DNA from 4 places in the Affinirhizobium capsici genome. Region 3 is predicted to be linked to each of the others. Evidence: predicted binding sites of a transcription regulator. Region 3 holds the regulator's gene; each other region holds the start of a gene.

Region 1 (3,796 bases), on a different contig from region 3:
GCTGGAAGCGCAAACAGCCGCCGGTGCCCTATCCCGGGAAAGCCGACATTGTCTGGGTGGAGCCGACGCTGATCGCCGAGATCGAGTTTCGGGCCTGGACCGGGGATGGCAAACTGCGGCATGCTTCCTACAAAGGCTTGCGGGAACGGCAGGACAACGCGGACGTTTACAAGCTCGACTAGCAAGCGGACGGAACACGTCGGGAGAAACTGCATCCGGTCGCAACGGAGGGGATTGCTGCCATGTGTAACCTTTATCGCATGGAAGACAAGGACTGGGTCGCGAAATGGGCCCAGGATGCCGAGAGCCTGATCAACCTGATGCCGGCCTACCAGATGAACCCCGACCAGATGGGGCCCATCGTCCGCAACACGGCCGACGGAAAGAAGCAACTCGTGCACGCGCGCTGGGGCCTGCCCTCACCGTTCTTCGTACAGAAGAAGGCTGCGGAAGGTCGGGCAGAGAAACTGAAGGCCAAAGGTCAGACCGTCGATATGGATGAGCTCATCCGCATGGAACCAGACCGGGGCGTAACCAATGTCCGCAAACTCAACCTGCCCCACTGGACGCGCTGGTTCGGCGTCGAGCATCGATGCCTGGTTCCCGTGACGAGTTTTGCCGAGCCGGATCCTTCAAGCCAGGAACCCGGCGGCAAGGTTCCGAATGCCTGGTTTGCCCGCGACGAGGCGAAATCACTGATGTTCTTCGCCGGCATCCATGTGCCGCAGTGGAAAAGCGTCCGAAAAGTCCGGGACGGCCTCACGACGGACAACCTCTATGGCTTTCTGACCACGGATCCCAACGATCTCGTTAGGCCGATCCATGAGAAGGCCATGCCTGTCCTGCTGCAGACGAAGGAAGAAACCGACGTCTGGATGTGGGCGCCATGGGAAGAAGCGAAGCACCTCGCCCGACCGCTACCGAACGATGCTTTGATCATTCTGGCGCGTGAGCCTTATGGGTCATCGATCGTATCGAAGTCTGGCGAACTCGTTGAGCAGCCTACCCTTCTGTAGGCGGACCAGGCGTCGGCGAGTTTTGGACCCTAACGGAATGGTTTGCGATCGGTGAGAATGGCGATATGTTCACCTTCCGTTCTGAGAACCAACCTTTCGCTTTGCTGCCAGAAGGACGATGATAAATACCTTTTCCGAGACCATCCGCAAAATCATCCATGTGGACATGGATGCCTTCTACGCCTCGGTCGAGCAGCGCGATAATCCGGAGCTGCGCGGTAAACCGCTGGCCGTCGGCGGTGCTGCCGCCCGAGGTGTGGTGGCGGCCGCCAGCTATGAGGCTCGCAAGTTCGGGGTTCATTCCGCCATGCCGTCGGTCACGGCCGCTCGCAAGTGCCCGGATCTGATTTCCGTAAAGCCGCGCCTCGAAGTCTACCGGGCTGTCTCGCAGCAGATCCGGGAGATCTTTGCCGAATATACGCCGTTGATAGAACCCTTGTCGCTCGACGAGGCATATCTCGACGTCACCGAAAGTCTCAAAGGCATGCCGGTCGCCACCGAGATCGCGCTGGAAATACGTGAAAGGATCAAGTCAGTTACCGGCCTAAATGCCTCTGCCGGTATCTCCTACAACAAGTTTCTGGCCAAAATGGCGTCCGACCTCAACAAGCCCAACGGCCAGGCGGTCATCACGCCGAAGAACGGGCCAGCGTTCGTCGAGCAGCTGGCGGTCAAGAAATTCCATGGCGTCGGCCCGGCCACGGCCGAGAAGATGCACCGGCTTGGCATTGAGACCGGCGCAGATCTGAAGGCAAAGTCCTTGCAGTTTCTCATCGAGCATTTCGGGAAATCGGGTCCATACTTCTATGGCATTGCCCGAGGCCTCGATGAGCGGCAGGTCAAGCCGGACCGAGTGCGGAAGTCGGTCGGCGCCGAGGATACGTTCAACGAGGATATCAACGATCTTGATCTCGCGACGAGCGAGCTGAGGCCTCTGGCGGACAAGGTCTGGAGTTATTGCGAAGCCAAGGCGTTGAGCGGCAAGACCGTCACCGTCAAAATCAAATACTCCGACTTCACGCAGGCGACGCGCAGCAGGACCATCGGCCTGCCCTTTGCCAACGGCAATCAGATTTTCGAGGTAGCAACCGGGCTGCTGGCGACGGTTTATCCATTCAAGCGGCCGGTGCGCCTGCTGGGCGTAACGCTATCGTCGCTCACCCAGGATCGTCACGGAGATAACGATCAGGATCAGTCGCAGCTGGATTTCGGGATGTAAGCAGAAACCAAAAAAGCCTGCCGCGGGAGGAGGTGCAGCAGGCTTTCGAAAGAGTTGAACAACGGCTGGGAGGAGGAGGGCCGCTGTTCCGTCAGGCAACCCTTGGGAGGAGGAGTGGGTTACCTGAGTGACGAAGCTTTGCGGGAGGAGGTGCATCGCTTCGTTGGGATTTCTTATACAAGTATTCTGCCAGCCGCGTTAGGGGCTTCACCGCAGTTCAGCTATGCCCTGAATGCACCCCTGGTAGAAAGCTCGCCCAATTTTTCGCCATTAGGCGCGAAAGCGGTCAAAGGCGGTCAGGTACTTGGTGGGCGGGTCCGCTTCCGGGTGGCGGTAGATCTCTCGTCGGAGGTAGTCGATTTCATCAGCCAAAGCGGCCTCATCCACTTCAATCCACCAGGATTTCGGGCGCCCCTCGCTGCCATCCGACCAACGATAGCCCCGCGCTTTCAGGTGATCTTTGAGGTCGTAAGGGCTGTTCTCGGCAAAAATGCGCACCCGCGATCGCTGGCTTGCCCTGTAGAGTTCAGCAAACGGGGACGGGTAATGCCCGTCAACGTTGCGATCCAGGACTTCAAGCAAGGCAAAACAGTCGTCCACGGCACGATGGCCGTCATGGAAATAGCCGCCCTGACCAACGAGGTAGCCGAGCTTTGTTCCTTCGAATCCTCTGGCCGACCAATCGATCTCTGCATTCGAACACGCCCAAGCCTTGTTGCAGAACACACGGGAAAATGCTTCGCAGAAGGGTCTGTCGAAGCCGGCATTGTGGGCGATGATCAGGTCTGCTGGCGCGACAAGGGTCTCGACGGCCTCGATGTCGATCTTCTGGCCGGCGACCATGTCATCGGTGATCCCGGTCAGCTTGACGATTTCAGGGGGGATTGGTTTGCCGGGCTGCTGCAGACCGCCATAAATTCCCGTCACGTCTCCGATCGAACCTTGGTCGTCAAAGGTGAAGGCGATCAAGCCGATCTCGATGATCTCCTCCTTGCGATGATTAAGACCAGTGGTTTCGGTATCGAGAATAATTCCTTTGTGCGGGAATTCCGGGCGTAGGCTACGGACAACGGGACGGGACTCGAGCTTTCGCAAGATCCGGTAGCGACCAGTTGCCGCCAGATGATCGACCATCTCCTGCTCGGACAAGGCGACATTTGCCGTGCGCGCGGCCGACATTTTCACCGGAGACTTGGCCGGAGCCGCCGGCGGTCCGTCCGAAAACATATCGAACTGGGCAAGGTGCGCTGCACGATCATTCTGCGTCATGGAACAGGATTAGCACGTTGCTCTCCTGCGGTCATGAACCGGGGATGTCAGGTCTAGGCACGGTCCACAGTCTTCGACGGCGATTGACCGATAGTGGCATCGTCGATCCATCCGCTCGAACACCGCTATCGGGCATCAATGCACGCCGATTGCCCGGATGTCGTTCGGGAGCGTAATCTTGATGACCTTGTCGAAAATCTCCGACTTGCGGAACTGCCTGTCGGTCACTGCCAAGCCGGGCGTATTCTGAGGAGAATTTTGCAACAGGCCAAGCCAAGTCAAAGGCCGTATG
Region 2 (3,796 bases), on a different contig from region 3:
CATTTTCTTCATGACGGGGGCGGCGATCGGAATTGTCGGCACTTTCGCGGGCGTTCTGCTCGGGGTAATCGTCTGTTTGAATATCGAGTCGATCCGCGAGTTCTTCTCCTGGGTTTCGGGGACGGTGCTGTTTGATCCAGAGCTTTATTTCCTCAGTCAGCTGCCAGCGGAAATGAGCATCAGTGAGACAACCTCGGTTGTTGTCATGGCATTGGTTCTCTCCTTTCTCGCCACCATCTTCCCGGCTTGGAGAGCGTCACGGCTCGATCCGGTCCAGGCGCTTCGTTACGAATAGGATCGGCATCGGGTCATGGCACGCAAAACAGTATTGAAGCTCGCAAGCGTCGATCGGCACTACGGGCAGGCGGAAACTACGCTTTCCATTCTGAAATCAGCCGATTTCGAGCTACGGGCAGGCGAGATTGTCGCTCTGGTGGCGCCGTCCGGTACGGGGAAATCCACGCTGCTGCATTTGGCCGGTCTTCTGGAGCATCCCGATAGCGGAGAGATCTACATCAATGGTGAGGCTTGCGGCGGGTTGGGCGATGATCGTCGCACAGCAATCCGCCGGGGCGACATTGGTTTTGTCTACCAGTTCCACCATCTGCTGCCTGAATTCACGGCGCTCGAGAATATAATGATGCCGCAATTGATTGCGGGGCTACCCAAGAAGGAGGCGCGTGAGCGGGCCGCGCAGCTTCTTGATTATATGCGAATCGGCCATCGTGCTGATCATCGCCCGGCAGAATTGTCTGGTGGTGAACAGCAGCGCGTTGCCATCGCGCGAGCCGTCGCAAACGCGCCACTGGTCTTGCTGGCGGATGAACCCACCGGAAATCTTGATCCAGAAACTGCGTCTTATGTTTTCGACGCTCTGGAAGCTCTGGTCCGCCAGTCTGGCCTTGCTGCGCTGATTGCAACGCATAACCATGAATTGGCGAGCCGCATGGATCGCCGCGTGACGATTGAAGGCGGCAAGATTAAAGAATTCTAACGTATCAGGCCGGTTTATCTGCTCGAACGATCAGCAGAAAGGCTGCCAGATCACGCCATCTGCTCAAGCGTGGATAGGCAATGCATGCTTCCTCGTTTGGCATCGGTTCTTCGATTCTCGTGATCTTGAAGCCAGCCTTGCTCACTGAATTGAGAATATCGCTTAAAATGCGCGGGAAGCGAGGCACTGTGAAAGCTTCTGGTACGACCTTGTCCGGGTTATCGCCAAATTTCCATTTTTCAATGAAGCTGTCCGTTTGGAAATAATTCGCTACGCCAAGCCCGATTGTTTCGCCCGAAGGGCTCCTGATCCAGCTCAGCCCTGCGCTGATAAAACACGGATGAAGAATGCTAAAGGCGAGAAAACCACCGGGCTTTAATATTCGATAGGCTTCACGCATTGCACCAGGGAAATCCGGAGCGTCCATAAGTGCCATAGTCGACAGGACTGCATCAAATTTCGAATCGGCGATGCTCGGGCAACTGCTGAAAGATGCGCGTTGATAGCTGATACCAAGTGGCTCTGTTTGCTCATGACTCAGAGCCAAGTCCAGCATCCGAGGGGAAAGGTCGATTCCGGTCATGGCCGCGCCGCGCTTGGCAAACACGCGAGTATTACGACCTTCGCCACAGCCAAAATCGATAATCTTCAATCTGTTCAGATCGGGAAGAATGGCTAAAAATGCTGGAAGCGTGAAGTGGTCGCGATAGATGTCAAACCCGGCACGAACATCATGCGCCCATTGTTCCGCATTGCCATCCCAGTGCCGAGAAACAAGCTTTTCTGCGTCATTTGACATGTCTTAGCTCCAAAGTTTCAGAAGCAGTCATCTCGTGACCCACCATCTTCATATTCTGTTAAACTAAAATGTTCCGCTTTCGTTCTTTTCATTGACACCAGAACGTTAGCGGAACATAGTAGAAACATAACGGAAAAGGAGAGCGTTATGACTGACTTGATCCGAGACGTAGCAGCATTTGCATCTATCCTGACATTTCTCGCAAGCCTCAGCGTCATCATGCTTTCCTTCTGATTGAAGGCAGTTTTCGGTTGAAGGCTTTCGCTCTGGCTGGACTCTGTGGAGCGGAAGGCCGACAATTAGCAGATTGATGACTGCGAAGTGGCGAGTGGCATGGCGGATACAGGTGCATTGAAGACGGATGACGAAGTTTCGGCAGAAGTCACGCCGAAGTTTGTGCATCTGCGGGTGCATTCGGCTTACTCGCTGCTTGAAGGTGCGCTTCCGCTGAAGAAGATCCTTGCCAAGGCCTCTGGCGATGGCCAACCAGCTATCGCCATTACCGACACCAACAATCTGTTTGTGGCGCTCGAATTTTCGCAGAAGGCAATGGATGAAGGCATTCAACCCATCATCGGCTGCCAGATGTCCATCGATATGGAAGATCAAGGCGATGAAAAGCGTAACGGGCTGGCAAAGTTGCCCTCCCTTGTCTTACTCGCCGCCAACGACGCTGGCTACGAACGTTTGGTGGATCTTGTTAGTCGTGCCTATCTAGGCGGTGAGGGAAGTCAGGCAACACATATATGCATGTCGTGGTTGGAAGATGAGGGGGCTGAAGGCATTATTGCCTTGACCGGTTTCAGCTCTGGTCCCATCGATCCTTTACTCAAAGAAGGTCATTCTGCCCAAGCTGAGACGCGATTGCTGCGGCTGAAAGCTGTTTTCGGTGATCGGCTGTATGTAGAGCTGCAACGGCACGCAAATTATGACAAGCGGCACGAACGTAAGCTCATCGAACTGGCATATTCCCACGATATTCCTCTTGTTGCGACCAATGAGGCCTTCTTCCCATCCAAGAATGAGTATGATGCCCATGACGCTCTGATGGCCGTCGCGCACAATGCCATTGTCTCAGATGATACCCGTTTCCGCTTGACGCCAGACCATTGCCTCAAGAGCCGCGCTGAAATGGCGACGCTTTTTGCGGATCTACCGGAAGCGTTGGAGAACACGGTCGAGATTGCGCATCGCTGCTCATTCATCTTGAAGACGCGCAAGCCGATCCTGCCCCGTTTCACGGGCGCGACCGCAGATGCAGAAGAGGCAGAGCGCGCTGAGGCATCAGAATTGCGCCGTCAGTCGGTCGAGGGTCTGGAAAATCGTCTTGCAGAGCTTGGTATGGCGGAAGGCTATACCGAGCAGGATTACCGCGAGCGCCTTGATTTCGAGCTTTCCGTTATCGAGAGGATGAAATTTCCTGGCTACTTTCTGATCGTTTCGGACTTCATCAAATGGGCCAAGGTTCAGGACATCCCCGTTGGGCCTGGCCGTGGTTCCGGTGCGGGTTCGCTTGTGGCCTATGCGCTTACTATCACTGACGTCGACCCGCTTCGCTTCTCTCTGCTGTTCGAACGCTTTCTTAATCCCGAACGCGTTTCCATGCCCGACTTCGATATCGACTTTTGCCAGGACCGGCGCGAAGAAGTCATTCGCTATGTGCAGCAGAAATATGGTCGTGAGCAGGTTGCCCAGATCATAACCTTTGGTTCGCTTCAGGCGCGTGCTGCCTTGCGTGATGTGGGGCGCGTGCTGGAGATGCCCTATGGGCAGGTCGACAAGATCTGTAAGCTGGTGCCGAACAATCCGGCCAATCCGACACCTCTTTCAAAAGCAATCGAGGAAGAACCTCGTTTACAGGAAGAGGCAGAGAAGGAGCCTGTGGTTGCGCGGCTGCTCGACATAGCTCAGAAGATCGAGGGGCTTTATCGGCATGCCTCCACGCACGCTGCCGGTATCGTCATTGGTGACCGCCCGCTTTCCAAACTCGTTCCCATGTACCG
Region 3 (3,796 bases):
CATCATAGGGGGCACAATCATGACCTCCCTGATTGGAAGTCTCTCGACAGCCATTTTTTCGATTGCCCATTTTAACCAGCTGAGCGGCTATGGCCTAGTTGCCAACCTCGCGACAATGCCATTCATTTCGGCCGTTGTTATGCCAGCTGGATTGCTGGGCATGTTGGCCATGCCCTTTGGGCTTGAAGCGCCTTTCTTTGTTGTAATGGGTTGGGGACTTGAGATCGTCATCAAGGTGGCAACGTTTGTTGCTTCTTGGGAAGGTGGCATAAGCACGGGCAGGGCGCCGCCTTATTTTCTGGCAATGACGTCCCTTGGGTTGGTCCTCGTTATTTGCCTGAGATCGCCACTGCGTTTTGCCGGTGTGTTCCTCCTCGCTAGCGGGATGCTTATCATGCTCTCAGGTATCGGTCGCAATGATCCAGACATGGTTATTGCGGAAGATGGAGAGACGCTGTTGATCCACCGCAAATCCAGTTCCTTCACAAATGAATCAAAATCATCGGGATTTCTGTTCGATAGATGGCGCAACAGCTTGAAGTTGGGCGAGATATTGCCCTCGGCTCGACGTCCCATCGATTTGGAAGTGGACAACGCCATGGAGAGGGCTGAACACGACAAGACGGAAGACACAGCTCCATCAGTGCCACTCGGTAAAACTACGCGACTGCGCTTAACTGAGGAGCAGATCAAAGCGGTCGACAGTGCCGTTCGAAGTGGTCTAAAGGCGATACCGAATGACCAATTCGTTTGCCTTCCCAAATTGCTGTGCCTAACGCAGACAATGGAAGGAGCAAAGATTGCTTTGGTTCAAGATACCCGCTTCTTGGGCTATGCCTGCGATCGTGTCAATTTGGTCATCGCCGCCCGAGCGCCATTCACCAAATGTCGATCAGGCGTCCTCCTAGTGACCACAGCCATTTTGCGAAGAACAGGAACCATCGAGATCCTGTTCAATGGGCAGGCCAATCCTAAGAGCTGGACCTATTCCCCGGCATTCACATCAACGGCAAGAGCATGGGAACTTCACCGCTCCTATGACTGGCGTTCACAGACATATGCCGCAACCGACGACGCAAATTTGGTTCAAACGTGGCTTAGTGGTAGCGGCGGATGAGACCAACCAGACGCCCCTGAACCTTCACCCGTTCTGGAGGGAAAATTCGTGTCTCATAAGCGGGATTCGCTGCTTCGAGTGCAATCGATGCACCCTTGCGTCGGAAACGCTTCAACGTCGCCTCTTCGTCATCCACGAGGGCAACGACAATATCGCCAGGGCTGGCCGTGCTGCCATTGCGGATAATAACCGTATCGCCGTCTAAAATGCCGGCTTCGATCATTGAGTCCCCTCTCACCTCCAAGGCGTAATGTTCTCCCGGTCCAAGCATTTCCATCGGGACGCTGATGGCGTGGGTGTTATTCTGGATCGCCGAAATGGGAACACCCGCCGCGATTCGACCCATTACAGGTATAGAAGCTGAATTGCTCTCATCCGCAGCAGCCTTAACTGGTTGAGGGGTTGCTGGAGCGGGTGGCGCTTTACCTAGAGACCCTTCAATAACGCTAGGAGAAAAGCCTCTTTTGGGGGCCGCACCTGCGCCGAAAGGTTCCGGAAGTTTGATCACTTCCAATGCGCGTGCACGATTCGGTAACCGGCGGATAAATCCACGTTCTTCCAAAGCGGTAATCAGGCGATGTATCCCCGACTTGGAGGCAAGCTCAAGCGCATCCTTCATCTCATCGAAAGAGGGCGGAACACCAGATTCCTTCATGCGAGCGTGAATAAAAAGAAGCAGTTCTTGCTGTTTGCGTGTAAGCATATCCGGCAACCCCATCGGGAAACAAATCCAGAACGGACCCTATATGTTCCAGTTGTGTTCTGCAAGGGCAACTTCGTGCACTTGTATGGAGTGACTCAAGACTCCAAAGTCGACGGACCAGCAAAGCATGGAAAAGAATGATGCGTAACCTCGACCATCTAGTTCTACCTGTTCCGTCACTTACGGCGGCAAGTCGTTTCCTTGGGCGTTTAGGCTTTAATGTCGCGGCTGAAGGTCATCATCCGTTCGGCACATCAAATGCGTGCGTGTTCTTTCCGAACGGCACGTATCTAGAACCTCTTGCAATGAGGGACGAGGGTCTTGCCAGGGCGGCTGCGAATGAGGGGAATGTGTTCACACAACGGCACCTGGAGCAAGGTAGACTTGGCAAGAAGGTAGGCTTGTCTGCATTTGTCCTGGCATCCGATGATGCAGTGGCAGATCATGCCTATTTTGAGCGGCAGCAGTTATCCGCAGGCTCGATGCTAACATTTTCGCGCGAGGCAAAATCTGCCGACGGCAACGCTGTGACCGCAACCTTTAAATTGGCCTTTGCCGACCTGCGTTCTGCCGATCTGTTTGCCTTCACCTGTCAACGAATCAATTCAACGTTGCCTGGCGGCGCGCTTCTTGAGCATCCAAACGGCGCGCTGGGCGTGGCCGAGGTTGTGCTTACAGCTTCTGACTCTGCGGAGGCGTCAGGTCGGATTGAAACCGTCTTGCAGAAGGAACCTGAAGCACAGGAAACCGATATCACGTTTAGGTTGGGGAACAGCTTAATTCGCATTGTGCGCGAGACTTCAGATTACTCCATCTCAAACCAAGATCGATCTTTTCGCGACCTGACGGCCTTGGGGTTTGTCATTGCGGTGAAGAGTCTGACGTCTATCAAAGGCATTCTCACAGCAACCAATGTGTCTTTCGAAAGGAAGGCCGACAGGCTGATTGTCCATTCGCAGCCTGAATTTCCGACAGTCTTGGGCATTGTCGAGCGATCCGACTCGCCTTGATTCTCTCGTGGAGCAATGAAGTTGATCAAGAAGCATGAAGCTAAAGAGCCAGATAGCAATGAAGCGCATCAGCGGCTTTTACGGCTCAATCAACTCCTACTTAACTGTGATAGCGCCACCTTTGCACTGGATGCTTGGTGTACGGAATACGGATCGCAAACGAGTGGGGTCTATGCCGAGCGTTTGGCTGATGAAACGGAAGTCATCGATTCGCAGGTGATAGCCCTTCTTGAGGTGTCTGAGGGCGAGGCACTTGCTTATCGCAGGGTGTATCTGATGTGGGGTGGTGTTGTCCTTGCGGAAGCTGAGAATTGGTACCGCCTCCAAATTTTAAGCAGCACCATGAAGAAGCGTCTTGAGCATACTTCGATTGCATTTGGACGTGCTGTTGAGTCCTTAAATTTTCGCAGAAAACTTCTATCTGCAGAACTGCTCTGGCCTTGTGGTGAAAGCCCTTTGCCGAAAAATGTTCTTCGCCATTCCGCCGTTCTGGAAACTGGGGCAGGCGTTCCCTTCAGCCTTGTCAAGGAGACATACTGCAAGTCTGTTCTCTTCATTTGAGACCCTTGCTAGGCCGTTTGGTGGCTCCCTTGGTGACATCAGCAAACGTCCCTGTTATGGACAAACCGCTTTAGGGCGGCAGTTGCCCGCTAACAAGGAGGGGTTCGATGAGCGTTCACGCCAATGCAAATGTAATAGTGGGCGAGGGTGCTTCTCAGGTTGTATTCGGCAACGATAAGCGCCTCTCGTTGATTTGCGGCCCATGCCAAATGGAAAGCCGCGAACATGCTTTCATGATGGCAGGTGCGATTAAGGACATTTGCGATAAGCTGAACATCGGCCTTGTTTACAAATCATCTTTCGACAAGGCCAACCGCACTTCGCTTTCTGGCAAGCGCGGTATCGGCCTTGATATGGCAATGGAGATTTTCGCCGATCTGAAAAAGGAATTCGGCTTTCCAGTGT
Region 4 (3,796 bases), on a different contig from region 3:
TAAAGCCCGTGCCGATGTTCCCGACATGGACGAGATCGTGGCCGCCGTAGGCAGCAAGCACCAGTGAGCCAAACCCACCCGGCGATGCCGTCGATGGCTCATAGCCGACGATCATGAAGGCTTCGCTCTGCACGCATTTGACCTTCACCCAGTCGCCGGTGCGGCCGGAGCGATAGGGCTGATCGAGATGCTTGCCGACGATGCCTTCGAGGCCGAGGCGGCAGACATTCTCGAGCAGGACAGTGGGATCCACATCGAGCGTCTCTGAAAGACGAATGGCGCCGTCATGTCCGTTCAGCGTGTCCTCAAGAAGATGCCGGCGGGAGCGGTATTCGACCCCGCGCAGATCATGCCCATCAAGGTACATGAGATCGAAGGCATAGAGGATAGCGTCCGAGGCCCGATTGCCAGCCGTCTTGCCGGAAGCGCCAAGCGATTGCTGCAGCAGCCCGAAATCTGGCCGGCCTTCTGCGTCAAGGACAACAGCTTCGCCATCGATGATCATGGTCGCCGGCCCGAGTGCACGGCCAGCCTCTGCGATTTCAGGAAAGCGATGCGTCCAGTCATGGCCACCGCGTGTGAGGATGCGCACGCCTTGCGGCTCGATATGGACCGCCAGGCGATACCCGTCCCATTTCAGCTCCCAGCTCCACTGGTCGCCTTTTGGCGGATGCGCCTTCAGCTCAGCCAGCGCCGGCTCGACCCGATCGGGCATCGGATCGAAAAGCAGCTGTGGCTGCGCCGGATTGCGTTTCCTGCGCGGCTTCGAACGGATCGGGGCTTCGCTGTCACGAAGAAGCGGCTTCGATCTGGGTGGCGTTGACCTGGGAGGCTTTGTCATGCCTGAAGTGCAGCACAAAAAGCTTAAGAACATTAAGACGACTTGACGTCTGTCCGCGCTATCCACCGACAAGGCCTGATCGCCCGTAAACTGCGCTAAAAATTCTTTTCGGCCTTACGCGATTGATTCCGCTCGGAATCTTCAAGATCGCTAATGCTAGGCGAATATTCCTAGGCTCAATGCGTCTTGACTCTTCATGCGCATAAGAACAGATAGTGAACATATTGCCCGCCCGACATGATGTCGATCCCGCCAACGCGACCTTGAAGGGAGCCGTGAACGATGACTGCTGCCCGCCAGAAGGTAATCTGTGATTTGCGCGAGCGCATCGCGTCGCTGGAGGGTGCACAGGCCAGACGTGCCGGCTGTCTTCCATTCGGGCTGGCTGAGCTCGATGCGGTCCTGCCGGGCGGCGGGCTTGCCTTCGGGGCGCTGCATGAGTTCGCGGGCGGAGGTTCGGGTACCGTCGATGGCGCGGCCGCCGCGCTCTTCGTTGCCGGAATAGCCGCGCGAACCAAAGGGCCCGTCATCTGGTGTCTGACGAGACCGGATCTGTTTTTTCCGGCGCTTGCCCAGGTCGGTCTTCACCCCGATCGCGTGATTTTCGTCGAGTCCGACCGGGAAGAAGATGTGCTGGCCAATATGGATGAGGGCCTGTCGTTTGGCGGTCTCGGGGCGGTCGTCGGCGAACTTGTCCGCCTGCCGATGGTCAGTTCCCGACGCCTGCAGCTGGCGGCCGAGCGAACCGGGACCATGGCGCTTGCTGTCCGCCGATGGCGAAGGCAGACGGAGGCGAATGATTTTGGCCAGCCGACGGCGTCAACCACCAGATGGCGGGTGAGTGTGATGCCGTCCGAGGAGCTGCCAGTTCCGGGGGTGGGCAGGCCTCAATGGTTTCTGGAATTGATGCGCGTGAAAGCGGGTGAGTGTGCTGAGTTTCTCGTGAGAGCGTGTGATGACAAGGGTCGTATCCATTTATCTTCCGGATCTGCCGACCGATCGAATACGGCGCGCAGATCCCTCCATTCCGCCTGAGCAGGCCATCGCTGTGATCGCCAAGTCCGGGTCGAAGCGATGGGTCTCTGCCGCCGATGCGGCCGCTCGCAAAGCGGGCGTGAGAGCAGGGATGCCGGCCGCGAAAGCACAGGCCATCTTCCGCGACTTAATGATGGTCGAGGCCGACCCCGCGCTCGACGCCGCGGCACTGGAGCGGATCACCCTCTGGGCACTGACCGTGTATTCGCCGATCGTGGCCGTCGACGGGATCGACGGCATCGTGATGGATACTGAAGGTGCGGATCACCTGCAGGGTGGCGAGCTCGCCATGGTGACAAAGATCGCCAACCAGTTTCTGGGCAGGAAGCTGACTGCCCGTGTGGCGGTCGCCGACAGCTGGGGTGCCGCCCATGCCTGCGCCCGCGCCATCAATCGCGAGACAGTTGTCGTTCCACCCCGCGACACGGTCCGTGCCGTTGAGAAGCTGCCAATCTCGCTCCTGCGTCTGCCGACAAAGATCGTTAGCGATCTCCGCATCCTCGGCTTCCAGACGATCGGGGAGCTTGCCAACACCCCGCGAGCGCCGCTGACCCTCCGCTTCGGTCCAGAGGTCGGCCGCCGTCTCGACCAGATGCTCTGCCGTATCGCCGAGCCTATCGAGCCGATCCGGACGCCTGAGCTGGTCGAAGTCTCGAAAGCCTTCGCTGAACCGATTGGCGCTCCCGAAACGATCAACAAATATGTCGGCCGCCTCGTCGTCCAGCTGGTCGATGAGCTTCAGAAGCGCGGCCTTGGGGTGCGCCGTGCCGACCTGATCGTCGAGAAGGTCGACGGTACCAGGCAGGCCATTCGCGCAGGCACCGCCAAACCCGCCCGCGATGTCGCCTGGCTGACGAAACTGTTTAGGGACCGGACCGAAAAGATCGAGCCGGGTTTCGGGATCGAGAAGCTCATCCTTGTAGCCGTTCTGGCCGAGCCATTGGAAGAGGCGCAGAAAGTCTCTGCTTTGGTCGAGGATGACATCACCGATGTGACGCCCCTCATCGATATCTATGGAAATCGGGGCCAGCGGGTGTATCGCGTCGCACCGGTCGCCTCCGATGTGCCGGAACGCTCCGTGAAGCGGATCAGTCCCGTTGCTGAACCGATCGCTATTGCCTGGGTCAGCCATTGGCGCCGGCCGGTCCGGCTGTTGCCGCGGCCCGAGCTGATCGAGGCGATCGCGCTGATGCCGGACCGCCCACCAGTTTCCATCGTCTGGCGCGGCAAGCGCCGTAAGGTCAAACGCGCCGATGGCCCGGAACGCATCTTCGGGGAGTGGTGGCAGCGCGACGCGGAGATGGAAGCTGTCCGCGATTACTTTGTTATTGAGGACGAATCCGGTGAACGCCTGTGGGTGTTTCGCTCAGGCGATGGTGTTGATCCTGAGACCGGATCCCATCGCTGGTTCTGCCACGGGATTTTCGCATGAGCTATGCCGAGCTTCAGGTCACGACCCACTTTTCCTTCTTGCGCGGCGCCTCCTCTGCCCAGGAATTGTTCGAGACGGCGAAACAGCTCGGTATCGATGCACTCGGCGTCGTCGATTGCAATTCGCTGGCCGGGATCGTCCGGGCGCTGGAAGCATCCCGCGCAACCGGTCTGCGCCTGGTCGTCGGCTGCCGGCTCGATCTCGCGGAAGGAATGTCCGTGCTGGTCTATCCGATGGATCGAGCCGCCTATTCGCGTCTGACGCGGTTGATCACGCTTGGCAAATCGCGTGGCGGCAAGAACAACTGCATCCTGCACTGGGACGATATCGTCGCTTACTCCGAGAGCATGATCGGCATTCTGGTGCCTGATCTGCCGGATGCTAACTGTGCCGCACAGCTGCGCAAGATGGCTGAGTTGTTTGGCGATCGCGCCTACGTTTCGCTCTGTCTGCGTCGGCGACCGAACGACCAGTTGCGGCTGCATGAG

What was found. Region 3 encodes LexA, which represses DNA repair genes until DNA is damaged. Its sites were predicted from a motif close to TGTTCNNNNTGTGTTCNG; they were not measured.
Region 1: dinB (DNA polymerase IV) is a predicted target of LexA. The motif match lies at 1,083-1,100, and genes of this name have one in related genera.
Region 2: dnaE (DNA polymerase III subunit alpha) is a predicted target of LexA. The motif match lies at 1,903-1,920, and genes of this name have one in related genera.
Region 4: AC0JZ1_RS03375 (ImuA family protein) is a predicted target of LexA. The motif match lies at 1,046-1,063, and genes of this name have one in related genera.

Annotation. Positions count from the first base shown of each region.
Region 1 is NZ_CDRNXD010000003.1:137,211-141,006, reverse strand. Features, by position in the region: gene ligD (non-homologous end-joining DNA ligase) at 1-182, shown strand, start outside; gene AC0JZ1_RS03365 (SOS response-associated peptidase family protein) at 243-1,016, shown strand; gene dinB (DNA polymerase IV) at 1,135-2,235, shown strand; gene AC0JZ1_RS03355 (3'-5' exonuclease) at 2,506-3,414, opposite strand; gene AC0JZ1_RS03350 (hypothetical protein) at 3,640-3,796, opposite strand, start outside.
Region 2 is NZ_CDRNXD010000004.1:1,457,916-1,461,711, reverse strand. Features, by position in the region: gene AC0JZ1_RS10440 (lipoprotein-releasing ABC transporter permease subunit) at 1-295, shown strand, start outside; gene AC0JZ1_RS10435 (ABC transporter ATP-binding protein) at 311-994, shown strand; gene AC0JZ1_RS10430 (class I SAM-dependent methyltransferase) at 999-1,793, opposite strand; gene dnaE (DNA polymerase III subunit alpha) at 2,127-3,796, shown strand, end outside.
Region 3 is NZ_CDRNXD010000002.1:491,872-495,667, forward strand. Features, by position in the region: gene AC0JZ1_RS02160 (ComEC/Rec2 family competence protein) at 1-1,117, shown strand, start outside; gene lexA (transcriptional repressor LexA) at 1,098-1,820, opposite strand; gene AC0JZ1_RS02170 (VOC family protein) at 1,961-2,830, shown strand; gene AC0JZ1_RS02175 (hypothetical protein) at 2,852-3,391, shown strand; gene kdsA (3-deoxy-8-phosphooctulonate synthase) at 3,499-3,796, shown strand, end outside.
Region 4 is NZ_CDRNXD010000003.1:141,052-144,847, forward strand. Features, by position in the region: gene ligD (non-homologous end-joining DNA ligase) at 1-841, opposite strand, end outside; gene AC0JZ1_RS03375 (ImuA family protein) at 1,124-1,876, shown strand; gene AC0JZ1_RS03380 (Y-family DNA polymerase) at 1,797-3,308, shown strand; gene AC0JZ1_RS03385 (error-prone DNA polymerase) at 3,305-3,796, shown strand, end outside.